DNA from 2 places in the Halomonas sp. TA22 genome. Region 1 is predicted to be linked to the other one. Evidence: predicted binding sites of a transcription regulator. Region 1 holds the regulator's gene; the other holds the start of a gene.
The links. The regulator PhoB, encoded in region 1, activates phosphate uptake and scavenging genes when phosphate is short. The targets are predictions, from matches to a motif close to TGTCATANNNNTGTCANA.

Region 1 (8,004 bases):
GGTGCGGGTGAGGCGCCGCGCCTGGTCATTGCTTGCCTGATCTCGTTTTTCCCAATCGTGGTCGCTACCACTACCGGTATGCTGGCAACGCCGAAAGAGATGCTTGAGCTGTCTCGTTCGCTTCGTGCCTCGCCTGTCAGGGAAGTGTGGCAAGTGCGTCTGCCCTACGCGGTGCCACATATCTTCAGCGGCCTCAAAGTGGCAATCACGCTGGCCATCATCGGCGCAGTGATCGCCGAATTCGTGGCGGCCGAACAGGGGCTGGGCTATTTCGTCCAGTTCTCGACCTCCTATTTCAGGATTCCCCAGGCCTTTGCCGCGCTGTTCTTCCTGTCTGCGGTCAGCCTGGTGCTGTTCAAGTCAGTACAGCTGGCACAACGGCTGTTTTTCGGCTGGAGCCTGCCCTCCGACGACGAGCGCTAGGCTAAAGCCACCACCGGAGTAGAAGCGGCAGGCAGTCAGATTGGCTGCCCGGCATTGCTCCAATGCACGGCGGATCACCCCGCCCCTGAATTGGAGAATTTTCAATGAGTGACACTACACAATACGGCCTTCAGGAGTTGCAGCTGGAAAGCACTCTGGGCGGCATCGGGCGTGAAACCGAACGCGAGATCCCGATAATCGATCTCAGCGATTTCGATGCCCGCCGTGAGGCGATCATCGAACAGCTGTGGCGGGCCGCTACCGAAGTGGGCTTCTTTCAGCTGGTCAACCATGGCATTGCCACCGAGGATATTCGCCAGGCTTTTAGAATTTCAGAACACTTCTTCGATTTGCCCGAAGCGGCCAAGGCGAAGTTTCCGCTGAAGGAGGGGCTGAATGCGGGCTGGGAATTCAAGTCACAGGTCAGACCCTCGACGCGTACTGCCGATCAGAAGGAGTCTTTTCAGGTGACGCTACCGCACATGCAGGGGTTATGGCCGGACCAAGTGACCCTGGCGGAGTTTCAGCGCCTGGTGCTCGACTTCGAGTATCAGGCCTGGTGGCTCGGCATGCGAGTGCTCTCCTGTTTTGCCGAGCGGCTGGGGTTCGACCGCGACTTCTTCACCCGCGCTCACGACCGTAGCTCGCCCGAATACCAGAGCACCTTGCGTCTGCTTCACTACCTGCCGATGATGGCAGATGCTGGCCGCGACCCTTCGCTATGGCGTGCCGGCGCCCACACCGATTTCGATTGCCTGACCATGGTCTTCCAGCAAGAGGGGCAGGGTGGGCTGCAGGTATGTCCCGGCCGTGACGCCAAGGGCGATGCCGATGGGCAGGCGTGGTCCACCGTGATTCCGCGGGGTGACGTCATTACTTGCAACATCGGCGACATGCTGATGCGCTGGAGCGACGACCGACTGAAATCGACCCTGCACCGTGTCCGCATGCCCAAGCCTGACGAGTCCCAAGGGTCGCGCTACAGCATGGCGTTCTTCTGCCAGGCTAACAAGGATGTGATGATCCAGGGGCAGGAAGGAAAGTATCCGCCGATTTCCGCCAAGGACTATCTGCGCCAACGAATCGACGCCAACTTCGCTGCTAGCCGGACGGGCAAGAAGTAAAGCCGTCGTACGCCATAGCCAGCATTCGCCAGCGATGGCGTTCAGAGCCTCTGGGCCTGCCTATCATCGTTCGCCACGCTCAGCCGCGAGAGGGGAAAGACACACCGAAACAGCGCGCCTTGGCTGGGGTGGGACTCGATCACCAGGCGTGCCTCGTGGCGCAACAGGACGTGCTTGACGATGGCAAGTCCCAGGCCGGTGCCGCCGGTGGCGGTGCTGCGCCCCTTGTCGATACGGTAGAAGCGTTCGGTCAGGCGCGGAATGTGTACCGGGTCGATGCCTTCGCCGTCATCCTGCACTTCCATGCACCCCCCCGCGTCGCACTCTCGCCAGCGCAGGGTGATATGGCTGCCGTGCGGGGTGTAGCGCACGGCGTTGAAGAGCAAATTGGAGATCGCGCTGCGCAGCTCCTGTTCGCTGCCCAGCAGCTGGAAGTCCGAGCTGATCTCGACGCCGATCTGGTGATGGCCGCCGGAGAGCGACTCACCATCACGACGGATTGCGTCGAGCAGCGAAGCGACATCCACCGGTGCACTGTCGGCGGTGCGCTGTTCGTTCTCCAGGCGCGACAGCAGCAGCAGGTCGTTGACCAGGTTCTGCATGCGCCCGGTTTGCTCCTGCATCTGGTCGAGACCGCGTGCGAAGCGCGGCGGCAGCTGGTCGCGATAGTCGCTGTAGGTTTCCAGGTAGCCGGCCAGCACCGTCAGCGGGGTGCGCAACTCATGGGAGACGTTGGCGACGAAGTCGCGGCGCATCTGCTCCAGGCGGTGCAGGCGGGTGATGTCGCGGGCCATCAACAGGCGCTCGTCGTCGCCGTAGAGCGTGATCTGGAACTGCAGGACGAGACGATCGGAGAGCGGCGAGGGGAGCGTCAGCGGCTCGCGATAGTCGCGGGCGTCGAAGTACTCGATGAAGCGCGGATCGCGCAGCAGGTTGGTGATGTGCTGGCCGCGGTCCTGGGTCGCCTTGAGTCCCAGCATGCGGCTGGCAGCGCTGTTCCACCACTCCAGATCGCCGCGCCGGTCGAGCATCACCACGCTGTCGCTCATCGCCTCCGAGGAGTCCTGAATGCGATGCAGGGTCTCGCGCAGCCGGTTCTGGGTGAGGCGTTGGGCCTTCTGGTACTTGTAGAGCCGGTCGAACAGCTCGCCCCACAGGCCGCGGGCGGCCGGAGGCTCCTCATGGGGGTGGCGGGTCAGCCAGCGGTAGAGCGCGCGCAGTTTGGCCAGATGATAGCCAAGGCCGGCGGCCAGCCCCGCGGCCAGCCCAAGTCCTGGCCTCGAGAGCAGCGCACCCACGAGTGTGAAGCCTGCCGCGAGCAGCGCCAGTCGCCAGATTTCGCGGCTCCAGAGTCGCACGTCACACCTTGGCGGAGAAGCGATAACCGGTGCCGCGGACGGTCTGGATCAAGTGCTGGTGCGTCTCGCCCAGCGCCTTGCGCAGCCGGCGGATATGCACATCCACGGTGCGCTCCTCGACATAGACGTTGCCGCCCCATACCTGATCGAGGAGCTGGCTGCGCGTATAGGCGCGCTCCTGATGGGTCATGAAGAACTGCAGCAGGCGATATTCGGTGGGGCCGACATCCACGGCGCTGCCGTGGGAACTGACCCGATGGCTGGCAGGGTCGAGCAGCAGCCCCTCGACCTCGACGGGATCCTCCACCCCCTTCGGCGTGGTGCGACGCAACACGGCCTTGAGCCGGGCCACCAGTTCGCGGGGCGAGAAAGGCTTGGTGATGTAGTCGTCGGCACCCGCCTCGAGACCCTGGATCTTGTTGTCCTCCTCGCTCTTGGCGGTGAGCAGGATGATCGGGATCTCGGCGGTGGTCTCGTCGCGTTTCAGGCGCCGGGCAAGCTCGATGCCGCTGGTGCCTGGCATCATCCAGTCGAGCAGCAGCAGGTCGGGCTTGCGGTCCACCACGATGGCATGAGCGCTCTGGGCATTGTCGGCCTCGAGTACCTGGTAGTCGGCCATCTCCAGGGCGACGGCGATCATCTCGCGGATGGAGGCTTCATCATCGACGATCAGCACGGTCTTGGCGGTCATCCGGCGGGTCTCATCTGGCAGTGACAGAATGATGAGGATTACACCGCCTCAATATGACAGTCGCGTGACAACATTGCCATCTTGTGCGCGAAGCGAACCTCAGACGACAGGCCACAGGCTCAGTGCCAGGCCGGCGAACAGCACAAGCCCCGCCCAGTGATTGTTGAGGAAGGCCTGGAAACAGCGCTCTCGGTCGCGATGGCGAATCAACCATTGCTGATAGACGAAGATCGCCGCCATGGCTGCAAGGCCCACCCAGAAGAAGCCCCCCGCGGCGACATCGGCATAGCCCAGGCGCACACCGACCCAGGCCAGCAGGCCAAGCGTGATGAGCTGGAGCAGGCCGATCACCAGCTTGTCGGCGCGCCCGAACAGCACTGCAGTGGACTTGATGCCGATCTTCAGGTCGTCGTCGCGGTCGACCATGGCGTACTGGGTGTCGTAGGCCACCGTCCAGGCGATGTTGGCGAAAAACAGCAGCCACGCCTCCGGCGGCACGCTCTGCTGCACGGCGCCGAAGGCCATGGGGATCGCCCAGGAAAAGGCGGCACCCAGAAACACCTGGGGGAAATGAGTGTAGCGCTTCATGAAGGGGTAGATGAAGGCCAGGATGATCCCGCCGATCGAGAGCAGGATGGTGAAGAGGTTGGTGAACAGCACCAGCACGAAGGCGATTGCCACCAGCGTGCAGAACAGTACCTTGGCCTCCTGCTCGCTGATGCGCCCGGTGGCCAGAGGTCGGTTGCGGGTGCGCTTGACGTGACCGTCGAAGTGGCGATCGGCATAGTCGTTGATCACGCAGCCGGCGGCGCGCATGGCATAGACGCCGGCGACGAAGATCAGCAGAAGATTGCGCTCCGGGATGCCGTTGGAGGCGATCCACAGCGCCCATAGGGTCGGCCACATCAACAGCCAGGTGCCGATCGGCCGATCGAGTCGCATCAGATGCAGGAAGTCGGACAGACGTCCGATGCCGCGTGGATTCACACCTTGACCCATCGAATTCTCCGCAGTGGCTAGTGATGTGGCGCTAGTGCCGTGGCGCCGTTGATGAACGCCCACCCCTGCCGGCTGGCAAGCTCTAGCCAGACGGAAGTTCCAGCGCCTGCGCCATGGTAACCAGAAAATACTCCTGTACCAGCACTTGGAAATGCCCGAAACAGCCAACTGCCGAGCGAGCTCTCGCAAGGCGATGCAGGCGCTGGCCGCGCAGCTGGGTCAAGGGGACGACCGAGCGACCGCGACAGGCTGCCAGTGCAAAATCGCAGCAAGGGCAGCAGAATCAGGAAGACCAGGGGCGATCTGTCACGCAACGCGTCCAGGACAAAAAAGGCGCTTAGTGTAACATGACCGCTCCTCTTCAAGCCGTCACCCTTGGCCAGGAGCCCCATGAGCGCACCCTTGACCATTCTCGGCACCGGCATGGCCGGCCTTGGCCTGGCCCGCCAGGTGCGGGCCCGCGAGCCCGAGCGTGCCATTACTCTGATCACCGCCGACAGTGGCGACGACTACGCCAAGCCGCTGCTCTCTACCGGATTTGCCAAGCACATATCGCCTGCGCGTCTGGTGCAGCGCTCAGCGCTGGAGATCGCCGCTCAACTGAGCGTGGTGGTGCGCACCCATACCCGCGTCACCGCCATCGATTCCGACCGCCGCTGCCTCGAGATCGGCCGCGAATGGCTGCGCTATGGCGAGCTGGTGATCGCCACCGGGGCCGAGCCCAGGCTGCCCTTCGTCATTGCGCCCGAGCTTGGCGAGCGCGTCTTCACAATCAACGATCTCGATGACTATCGACGCTTTCATGCCGCCTTGATGGCGCTGGGGCGGCCGGCCCGGGTGGCGATCATGGGAGCCGGGCTGGTGGGCTGTGAGTTCGCCAACGATCTTCACGGCGGCGGGCATCAGGTCACGCTGATCGCACCGGAAACCACGCCGCTGCCGCGACTGCTGCCCGAGCCGCTGGGCCGGGCCATGGGGGAGGCCTTCGCCGAGGCGGGCATCATGCTCGAGCTGGGGCGAGGCGTGGAAGCGCTCGCCCCCGCCGGGGCTGGACTCGGATCAGGGCTTGCCGTGGCGCTCGACGACGGTCGGACACTCAAGGCCGATCTGGTGCTGATGGCCACCGGGCTTGCGCCACGCAGCGAACTGGCGGCCCGGGCGGGACTCGAGGTGAGCGCGGCGGGCATCCACACCGACCGGCGGTTACGCACTTCGGAGCCAGGCATCCATGCGCTCGGCGATGTCGCCTGCGTTGCCGGTATCAACGCCATGTACGTTCAGCCGCTGCAGAGCGCCGCCAAGGCCCTGGCGGCGACGCTTGGCGGCGAGCCCTGCGAGGTGAGGTATGGCGCCTGGCCGATTGTGGTCAAGACGCCGCTGCTGCCGAGCGTCGCCCTGCCGCCCACGCAGGAGGCATTTCGCTGGCGAATCGAGGGCGAGGGGCATGACCTGTCAGCCCTGGCCGAGGATGAAAATGGCCGTCTGGTGGGATTCGCGTTGACAGGAAATTGCGTGAGGCGGAAAGTCGAGCTGGCGCGGGCGGCGCCTGCGTTGCTAGTCTAGTGAGCGGCTTCGTGGGCCTTGGTGCCCGCTGCCGCTCTCGCCACAAGCGATCAACCCTCAATCGAAAACAACAACGGCGGTATTTACCGCCTTGCCATGCCAAAACCAGGAGGCTGTATGCGCAAGCCAGAACTCGCCTCGGCTATTGCCGAGCGTGCCGATCTCTCCAAGGACAAGGCCAGCCAGGTACTCAACGTCATCCTCGACGAGATTACCGGTAGTGTCGCCAAGGGCCAGGACGTTTCCCTGATCGGTTTCGGCTCCTTTACCGTGCGCGAGCGAGCCGCTCGTACCGGCAAGAACCCCCAGACCGGTCAGCCGCTCAAGATCCCGGCCAGCAAGACCGTGGCGTTCAAGCCGGGCAAGGCACTCAAGGACGCTGTCGACAAGTAACGCGTCGTGTGCCGGGGCTGGAGTGCCCCGGCAGCCTGCTTCGCTTGATCTGCAGGGCCGGGCCGGACTCTGGCCAGCTCATCTTTCAGGAACCGCCATGAAGCTGACACTCATGCTCTGGCTGCTGGGGCTGCTGCTCAAGCGCGCCCAGCGTCGTAAACCCGCTTTCCGCGATACGCTCAAGCAGATGCGCGGCATGGACTGGGGCATCGCCACCGAAGATCTCTCCATCGCCCGCTACTACCGCATGTCGCCCCGCAGCATCGCCACGGGTAAGGGGCTGCCGGTGGATCTCGATCTCGAACTGCGCTTCGCCGATGTCGAGACCGCCCTGCACGTGCTGCGCAAGCCGACCCAGCAGGCCTTTCTCGACGGCATGATGGCGGGCAATGTACGCCTGGTCGGCGACGCAGCCGACCTCCAGCGGTTGCAGAAGCTGCTGCGCCATATCTGACCGGTGACGCCTGGCCATGTGCCGGTGCCATTCCCCTAGAGGCCGACCGTGGATATCCCTCATCAGCGCCTGGTCTATTTTCGCATCGCCATCGAATCGGGCTCGGTCCGCCGGGCAGCGGCGCGTCTGGATATCGCTCCCTCGGCGGTAAGCCGGCAAATCGCGCTGCTCGAGGAGGCACTGGGCGCGACCCTGCTCGAACGGCAGCGCCACGGCATCCGGCCCACGCCGGTGGGCGAGATGTTGCTCGAGTACTGCGCGCGGCGCGGTGCCCTGGACGAGAGCTTCATCGCCTCGCTGGAGGCTTACCAGCGTCTCGAGACCGGTACCGTGTCGCTGGTGGTGGGGGAGGGCTTCGTCGGCGATCTGATCGCCACGCCGCTGCGCGAATTCACCGAGCGCTACCAGGGCATCCAGCTCGACATTCACCTGGCCGGCACCACCGGCATCATCGAGGCGATCGTCGAGGACCAGGCGCACATCGGACTGATGTTCCACGAGCGTACCCACCCCCAGCTGCGCTTCTGGAGCTCGAGCCCACAACCGCTGATGGCGATTCTGCCCCCCGACCACTGGCTCGTCGCTCAGCTCGAACCACTGACCCTGGTACAGCTCAGCGATGAGCCGATGGCGATGTGGGACCTCGGCCACGGTGTGCGCCAGATGGTCGATCACGCCTTCCACCTGGCGCACCTGCGCCCGCGCGCGGCGATGAATACCAACTCCATGGCGGTGCTGGCGCAGTACGTGCGCAGCGGCATGGGCATCACCCTACTGCCGCGCTTCGCCGTGGCCCGCGACCTAGAGGCCGGCAGCTTGGTGGCGCGCCCGGTGGACGACCCGCTGTTCCGGCGCTCCCAGGCACACATGGTGACTCGCATCGGGCGCCAGCAGCCCAAGGCCAGCGTTCTGCTGCTGCGTCACCTGCAGCACTGGATGCAGGCGTTTCGTGATGTCGGGACGCCGCCTGACGAGAGCCGACCGTCCCAGGATCAGCCC
Region 2 (8,004 bases), 1.7 Mb from region 1:
TTCGGCAGTGCTGACGCGATAGCCACGGCTCTCCAGGCGCATGCCGAGTAGCTTGAGCAGGCTGACATCATCATCCACCAGCAGGATATGGGCTGCTTGCTTCACAATTACACTCCCTTGAATCGCAAGATAAAGCAGGCGTCAGGGGGATAGCTGACGCAGATTGATGCTCTGCTCGATATCGGTCAACGCTTCGAGCTTTTCGCTCAACGCGGCGTTCTCTTCACTGGCGGCGCGGCGCTGCGATTCGCTGCGCTCCAGCCGCTCGGACATGCCGCGACGCCCTTCCACTTCGTTCAGCCAATAGCGCAGCAGGGGCTGCAAGTCGCTGGGGGCGGCATGGATATCCTCGCGCAGCAGCTCGGCGGCCTGATTCCACTGTCGCTCCGTGCCCCACGCCAGCAGCACGGCACGATTGAGCCGTGCCTGGGCGGTGGGACTGTCGACTCGCTCAAGCATCTCATCACGCCACTCGCGGTTGCCGCGCTGCGAGGCAAGCCCAAAAGCGACCCAGGCGTCGACCAGGCAGGTACTCTCCACCAGAGTGGGAATCTCTTCATTGCACTCCGTGGGCAGCTCCGAGTTGGCATTGGGTGCCTCGATGTGCGCAGTCGGCATCATTTCGCAGCCAACCAGTGCCACTGCAATCAACAGCGGCGACAGCATTCGATAGTTCATGATCAATGGTTCCTTGCGTCGTCGCTTACCGCCTCTCTCGGTAGAGGTAGCGCCGTTGTATTTTCATGTGTGTTATCCAGGCTCTGCTGGGCCCAAGGCAGCGTAAGACGGAAACAGACCGGCAGACTGTCCTGATCGACCAGTTCGAGCTTGCCATGTTGCGCCCGGGCGCAGTCGGCGGCCACCGACAGGCCGATTCCCGATCCCTTCAATGGTCCCTTGCGCTGCGCGCGCCCTTGGTAGAAGGCTTCGAACAGACGAGGACGGTCCTGCTCGGCGATGGGCTCACCGCTATTGGCCACTTCGATCTCAAGCGACCTGCCGCGCTTGCGCGCGCGGATCTCCAGGCGCCCGCCATCCTCGCCGTAGGCCACGGCATTGGAGAGCAGGTTGTCGAGTATTCGCCCAGTCGTAATGCGATCGGCACGCCACTCTAGCGGCACATCGAACCAATTGACGCGCATGCCCTTGTGCTCCAGGGTCAGCTGATGCTTGGCCAGCAGCTCCTTGACCACCTCTGCCACGTCGAAGGTTTCACTGCTGCTGGTTCGCTGGTGCTGCTGCAGATTATAGTCGAGCAGCTGTTCGATCAGTGTCTGCAATTCGCGGCCGCTGGCATCGATCAACTCGAGTATCTCGCGCTGGCGCGGCGTGATCTCGCCTGCCACACCATCGTTGAGCAGGGCTGTGCCTTCGCGCACGCTGGCCAGCGGTGTCTTGAGCTCATGGGACATATGACGCAGGAATTGCCGCTTCTGTTCCTCGAGCTCGCCAAGACGCAGCGAGAGCCAATCCAGCCGATCGCCAAGGCTGACCAGTTCCGCCGGCCCCTGGATAACCTGCGCCGTCTTCGCCTTGCCCTCGCTACCCAACCCTAGGATACGCCGTTCGAGCTGGCGAATCGGACGGATGATCAGCCAGGTGAAGAGCAGCATCAGCGCCAGGCTTGCCGAGACCAGAGCAGCGGTCTGCAGCCAAAGTCGCGTCTGGACGTTGCTGGCCTGCTCACTGATCGCTTCGATGCGCGTGTCGATATGGCGATTGGTGGCCCGGCGCATGGCCTCGGTACGTGCCGCAAAAGAGGCGAAGACGGGCAGTGCCTCGCGAAACTCTTCGAGGGACAGATCGGGCAACTGGCGCACCTCTTCGAGCTGGTCGGCCAGCGCCAGTACATCGGGGTCCTCCGGCAGCAAGCGAGTATGCTGGCGAAGCAGAATACCGAACTCCCTGGCACGCTCGGTATAGATGTCGAGCAGCCCTTCCTGCTCCACCACCGCGTACTGCCTGGCACTGCGCTCCATCTCAAGCGCGAGGCTCGAGAGCGTACGCGCACGCCGCGTCTCCTCCACCGCCTGTCTGGCGCTGACATCGGCCAGGCGCGTAAGCTCCGCGAGCGCCTGACCGGCCTGAAACATCAGCACGCCAAGCGGCAGCATCACGGCCATGAAGGCCAGCAACACCAGCTGCAGCAGTGAGCGAGGGCGCCAGCGACGCGAGACCTGAGTGGTCATGACGAGTGTTCTATGTAAGAGAAAAAATGGCAGAGTCATACTGCTTATCACTGAGAATAACAGATAATCGACGTTGACGACGCTCACCTACATCAACTGCCTTTGCACACTCAACAGACACGCAAAAAAGAGGGCCGGCAGAGCCGGCCCAAGGTACGCAGGGAACTGAAGGGGGTAGAGATCTCAATAGGTCGCAAGCCTGGCCCAACGATCTGTCGCAATCTCCGGCGAGCCCGAGGGCTCTGAAGCCGTGCCAAACAAGCCGTACCACCAGGGACTTGCCCGCACTCGGGTGGCGCACCACCCGGCTCCGTACTACGATATCGCTGTCGCACAGCGCTATCCTGAATTCGATCCCCCGAAGGGGATGAGGCATCCTTGCCAGGGCATCCTTGCCCGTAGGTGCACTTCCATGCGTGTCGGCGGCACCAAGTCTCATCGCAACCTAAGTCACACATCGCGTGGAGCAGACGTAGACCCAACCTAGCGAGGGATCTGTCCAGGGTTGCGATAGCGCCCTAGCCGGTTAGGTCGAGAAGTTGATCGAGCCGTGTTGATCAACTTCTCTTGCTCACATTCTATATAGTGCGAAAGCCATGCCAATAAACCTATTTTATAAATAAAAACAATTGTTTGAGAATGGCATATTGAAGCAAATAGGCAGACCTTGAAGAAAACCGCTGGAAAAGGGCTAGAAAGAAAGAAAATGTGTCTCCAATTACCAACATGGAAACACTGTTATTTTTAAAACCCAATAATAACAATGATTTATTAGTATCTTTTTGGCGACACATCACCGCTCAGCGTCGAGAATGTGTCTCTTTTCAGCAGACACTCAGCTCAAGGGTTTCAATAGGACTTTCGATTTACGCGCGTGATTGTAAGCATCGCGCTTGAGCGTGGGCAGGTCGGCAAGCTCCGCCAGACGGAAACCATGTTCGTAGAACCAGTGCGTGGTATGGGTGGTCAGGGCGAACAGGCTCTCAAGCCCCCGGCGGCGTGCATGGCGCTCCACTTCGGCCAGCAACAGCTCGCCCCGCGCCCCACGCCGATAGTCGTCGTGCACCGCCACGCAGGCAAGCTCGCCCATTCCGGCATCGCTGAAGACATGCAGTGCGGCGCAGCCGATGATCATGCCATCGCGCTCGATGACCAGATAGTCGTCAATTTCATGCTCGAGCCGATCCCGTGAACGGGGCACCAGCATGCCGTTGCTCTCCAGTGGCTCAAGCAGCTCCAGCAGACCGGCAATATCGGAAAGCTCCGCGGCGCGCAGTTGCTCGTAGCGGTGCTGGGTGATCATGGTACCCACCCCATCGCGGGTGAACAGCTCGCCGAGCAGCGCATCGTGGTCATGCCAGGAGAGCAGGTGAGTACGGGCCACGCCGCTGCGTGCCGCACCGCATGCTGCGGCGAGATGCCGATCGAGCTCGCTGCCGGGGTCGGTCTGTCGCCTGAGCGGCTCAGCCTCGCCAGGCGTCAGCTGCCGTTGAAGCGCACCGCTCTGATCATGCAGGCCAATCGCCTCGCCGAGCAGGATCAGCTTGTCCGCCTTGAGCGCCACGGCCGCCTGCTGGGCAACCTCCGAGGCATCCAGATCGAACACTTCACCGGTACTCGAAAAGCCCAGCGGGGGCAGCAGCACCAGTGCGCCCTTCTCGATCAGCGCCTGGATGGAGCTGGCGCGCACGCGGCGCACCTCGCCGCTGTGCTCGAAGTCGACCCCTTCACGCACCCCAAGCGGCTTGGCCATCACCAGATTTCCGGAGATGGCGGTCAGCTCCACGCCGTGCAGCGGCGTATTGGGGAGCCCTAGCGATAACCTCGCCTCGAGCCACAGACGCTGTTCGGCGGCGATACGCTCGACACAGGCCATGATCGCGTCGGTGGCGACCCAATGCCCAGCGTACCGACGGGGCTCGATCCCCGCCGCCTCCAGGGCCGCCGTCACCTGGGGGCGAATGCCGAAGGCCACCACCAGGCGCACACCCAGCGTGTGCAGCAGCGCCAGATCCTGAATCAACTGCTCGCCGCGGCCATCCTCCATGGCCTCGCCCTCGATCAGGATCACGAAGGTGCGGCCGCGATGCGCATTGATATAGGGCGATGAGTTACGGAACGAGTCGACGAAGGGAAAACGAGTGTTCAAGAGCCGCGCTCCGGCGCAGGGTGAATGAGCGTTACTGCCAAAGACTATAACAGAGGCCAAAAAAAGGCGGCACCACTCTCGTGGCGCCCGCCTTCCACTCACTGCCTTCAGGCTTGCCGCTTAGCCGAAGATGCCCTTGAACATGAAGAAGAACATGATCGCCAGTCCCGCACCGGCAGGCAGCGTGATCAACCAGGACATGACGATGGTGACGATCACACGCAGATTGAGGGCCGCCATGCCGCGCGCAAGCCCCACCCCCAACACGGCCCCGACCAAGGTGTGGGTAGTAGAGATGGGCAGCCCAGTGCCCGATGCCAGTACCACGGTGGTGGCAGCGGCAAGCGTCGCGGCGAAGCCGCGGCTGGGGGTCAGTTCGGTGATGCCGGTGCCCACGGTGGCGATCACCTTGTGTCCGTAGGTGACCAGGCCGAAGACGATACCGCCGCCGCCCAACACCAGCACCCACCAAGGCACCAACGCTGCCGCGTCGATCGCGCCATCGCTCTGTACCACGCTGATCACTGCGGCCAGCGGCCCCACTGCGTTGGCCACGTCGTTGGAGCCATGGGCGAAGGCCATGGCACAGGCGGTGAACAGCATCAGCACGCCGAACACCCGCTCCACCCCACCGAAGCCGAATTGATCCTCGGAGGGCTTGCCCGGGTTGATGCGGTTCTCGAGCACGATGCCAAGCCCCGTGATCGCCAGGCCAATCACCACCGAGATGATGAAACTCTGGCCGAAGGTGAAGTCCAGCCCGACATGGGTGAGCCCCTTGGTCAGGGTCACCATGGCGACGATGAAGCCGACCAGGAAGATATAACCCGGCACGTAGCGCTTCGCCGCGGCGAAGGGGTCGCGATTCTCGAAGATCAGGTGCTGCACCGACTTGAACAGCATGAAGGCGATGGAGCCGGCCAGCAGCGGCGAGATCAGCCAGCTCGAGGCGATCGTTCCCACCCGCCCCCAGGCCACCGCCTCCATGCCCAGGCCCACCGCACCGAAGCCGACGATGGCGCCGACGATGGAGTGGGTGGTGGAGACCGGCCAGCCCTTGCTCGAGGCGACCAGCAGCCAGATCGCCGCGGCCAGCAGCGCCGAAAGCATGCCATACACCAGCAGTTCAGGATTTTGCGCCAGCAGCGCGGGGTCGACGATACCGCCGCGAATGGTGGCGGTGACCTCTCCTCCCGCCAGCCAGGCCCCCAGGAATTCGAAGATCACGGCGATGACGATCGCCTGCTTGATGGTGATCGCCTTGGAACCCACCGAGGTGCCCATGGCGTTGGCGACATCGTTGGCCCCCACCCCCCAGGCCATGAAGAAACCGAAGGCACAGGCCAGGATGATGAAGATTTCACCGTGTTGCGCAATGATCGACATAGGTTTTCGATCCTATGTAGGTGTCGAGGACAAAGGAGATCGGGACGTGCGGGAAGACGACGTGTCAGCGAGCCGTCAATATCTGCAGTCGGCTACCCACGCGCTCGGCGCGGTCGGAGAGTTCGCCGATCCAGTCGATGATCTTGTAGAGAAAGATCACGTCCACGGGGGGCAGCTGGCTCTCCAGCGCAAACAGCTGGCGGCGGATCTCGACCTGCTGGTTGTCGGTCTGGTGCTCCAGCTCGTGCAGGTCGCGGATCAGATTCTGCATGACGTCGGAGACATTGCGGCCGAAGCCTGACTCGAGCAGCTCCTTGAGCTCACCTAGCGCCTTGCGCGCCTGGGCGACGGAGGCGACGGAGGTCACGAGGTACTCGCGCATCGGCTGGGCAAGCTCGCTTGGCATCTGCATGCGGCGACCCAGCATGATGCCGGTGATGTCACGCGCCTTGTTGGCGATCTTGTCCTGCACGCTGATCAGGTCGAGCAGATCGGAGCGCGACACCGGCAGGAACAAGGTATTGGGGAGGTTGAGACGCAGCTCGGTCTTGAGCTCATCGGCGTCGTGCTCGAGCTGGGTGATGGCTTCACGGTGACGGGAGGCAGCCTCCCAATCGCCGTCGAGCGCGGCATCGAAGAATGGCAACAGCTCATCGGCACACTCATTGACCTTGACGATATGCGCAAGCAAGGGCTGGAATGGCGAGCGGCCAAACATCGCGGAGAACGGATTAGGTGTAACCATGGAAACGATGCGCTTTGGAAATGGCGGCGTCAGTATAGTGACTGCAGCTCCCAGCGTCATGAAAATTTAACACTCTCTCATTCAAGGGCGCATGGATCATGTCGCAGGAAATCGAATTGAAACTGGCACTTGGCGCCGTGGACTCCGAGCGTCTCGGCCGCCACCCCCGGCTTGCCACCCTCGTGCCGCAGGCAATCGAGTTGCGCAACACCTACTTCGATACCCCCCAGGGCGACCTGGAGCGCGCCCGCGTGGCCCTGCGCATTCGCGAGAAACGCAGGCAGGGTGCAACGGACCTGCAGCGACTCCAGACCTTGAAGACCAGCGGGCGGGGCAGCGGTGGCCTGTCGATTCGCGGCGAGTGGGAGTGGCCCATTGCGGGGGCGGAACTCGACCTGGTCGGCCTTGCCGCACTGCCGCCGATGCAAGATGTCGATGCATCCCTCCTCGACGCCCTCACCCCGCGCTTTCGTACCGATTTTCGCCGCCTGGCCTGGCAGCTGGAGATGCACGGCAGCCGCATCGAGCTGGCGCTCGATATCGGCGAGATCATCGCCGGTGAGCGCCGCGCGCAGATCCGCGAGCTGGAACTCGAGCTGCAGGAGGGAGAGGTCGCTCATCTGTGGCAGCTGGCACTGGAGCTTGCCGAGTGGCTTCCCCTGCGCCCGGCCAGCGCCAGCAAGGCCGCCCGCGGCACGGCACTGGTCGACTGCCGCTGGACGCTGCCCGAGGCGTGCGTGTCGCGTGCCGACTGCCTCGAACGGGCCACCTCCGCACTCGATGCCTTCTATGACAGTGGCGCTGCCCACTTCGCGGCGGTGGCGCACGAAGCGCTGGCACGCCTGGCAGCGCTGGGCGATGATCGGCTGAGCACGCAGCTGCATACGTTTCTCGCCGCCCCAGGTGACGGCGACAGGCTCACCACCGAGCTCGGCCAGACCCTGGTCGCGCTTGCCCGTGACCTTCATGCCGCCCAAGCTTGACCGCCCAGGAGACTGCCTGTGTCACTACTGAAGCCCGGCGGAGAGGGCCTGCGCACGCGCCTTTTCCAGATCATCTTCGAGTCGGACACGCCGCTGGCCAAGAGTTTCGATATCGCCCTGATCGTGGTGATCCTGGCCAGCGTGGCGGTGGTGATGCTCGAGAGCGTGCCGGCCTGGCAGCGCGAGTATGGGGAGCTGTTGACGATTCTCGAGTGGACATTCACGCTGCTCTTCACTCTCGAGATCGCCGTACGCCTCTACTGCCTCGAGCGCCCCTGGCTCTACCTCAAGAGTTTCTACGGCATCATCGACCTGCTGGCGATCCTGCCGACCTGGCTGGTGCTGCTGGTTCCCGGCGCCCAGACGCTGCTGGTGGTGCGCATCCTGCGGGTATTGCGCATCTTCCGCATTCTGCGCCTGATGCAGTTCGTGGGAGAGGGCCGGCTGCTAGTGGAAGCGCTGAAGAACAGTACCGACCAGATCCTGCTGTTCCTGTTCACCGTGTTCATTCTGGTGACGATATTCGGCTCGGTGGTCTACATGATCGAGCCC

Region 2: the regulator PhoB is predicted to act here: its motif matches at 6,524-6,541, upstream of HJD22_RS00625 (CYTH domain-containing protein).

What each region holds. Positions count from the first base shown of each region.
Region 1 covers NZ_CP053108.1:2,154,856-2,162,859, reverse strand. The annotation lists gene HJD22_RS10085 (ABC transporter permease) at 1-423, shown strand, start outside; gene HJD22_RS10080 (isopenicillin N synthase family oxygenase) at 528-1,547, shown strand; gene phoR (phosphate regulon sensor histidine kinase PhoR) at 1,589-2,905, opposite strand; gene phoB (phosphate regulon transcriptional regulator PhoB) at 2,907-3,596, opposite strand; gene ubiA (4-hydroxybenzoate octaprenyltransferase) at 3,696-4,595, opposite strand; gene HJD22_RS10060 (FAD-dependent oxidoreductase) at 4,986-6,158, shown strand; gene HJD22_RS10055 (HU family DNA-binding protein) at 6,255-6,551, shown strand; gene HJD22_RS10050 (hypothetical protein) at 6,649-7,005, shown strand; gene HJD22_RS10045 (LysR family transcriptional regulator) at 7,054-8,004, shown strand, end outside; gene HJD22_RS10040 (aldehyde dehydrogenase) at 7,998-8,004, opposite strand, start outside.
Region 2 covers NZ_CP053108.1:130,442-138,445, reverse strand. The annotation lists gene glrR (two-component system response regulator GlrR) at 1-108, opposite strand, end outside; gene HJD22_RS00650 (hypothetical protein) at 142-678, opposite strand; gene HJD22_RS00645 (HAMP domain-containing sensor histidine kinase) at 681-2,189, opposite strand; gene argA (amino-acid N-acetyltransferase) at 3,025-4,338, opposite strand; gene HJD22_RS00635 (inorganic phosphate transporter) at 4,459-5,724, opposite strand; gene HJD22_RS00630 (TIGR00153 family protein) at 5,789-6,469, opposite strand; gene HJD22_RS00625 (CYTH domain-containing protein) at 6,586-7,452, shown strand; gene HJD22_RS00620 (ion transporter) at 7,471-8,004, shown strand, end outside.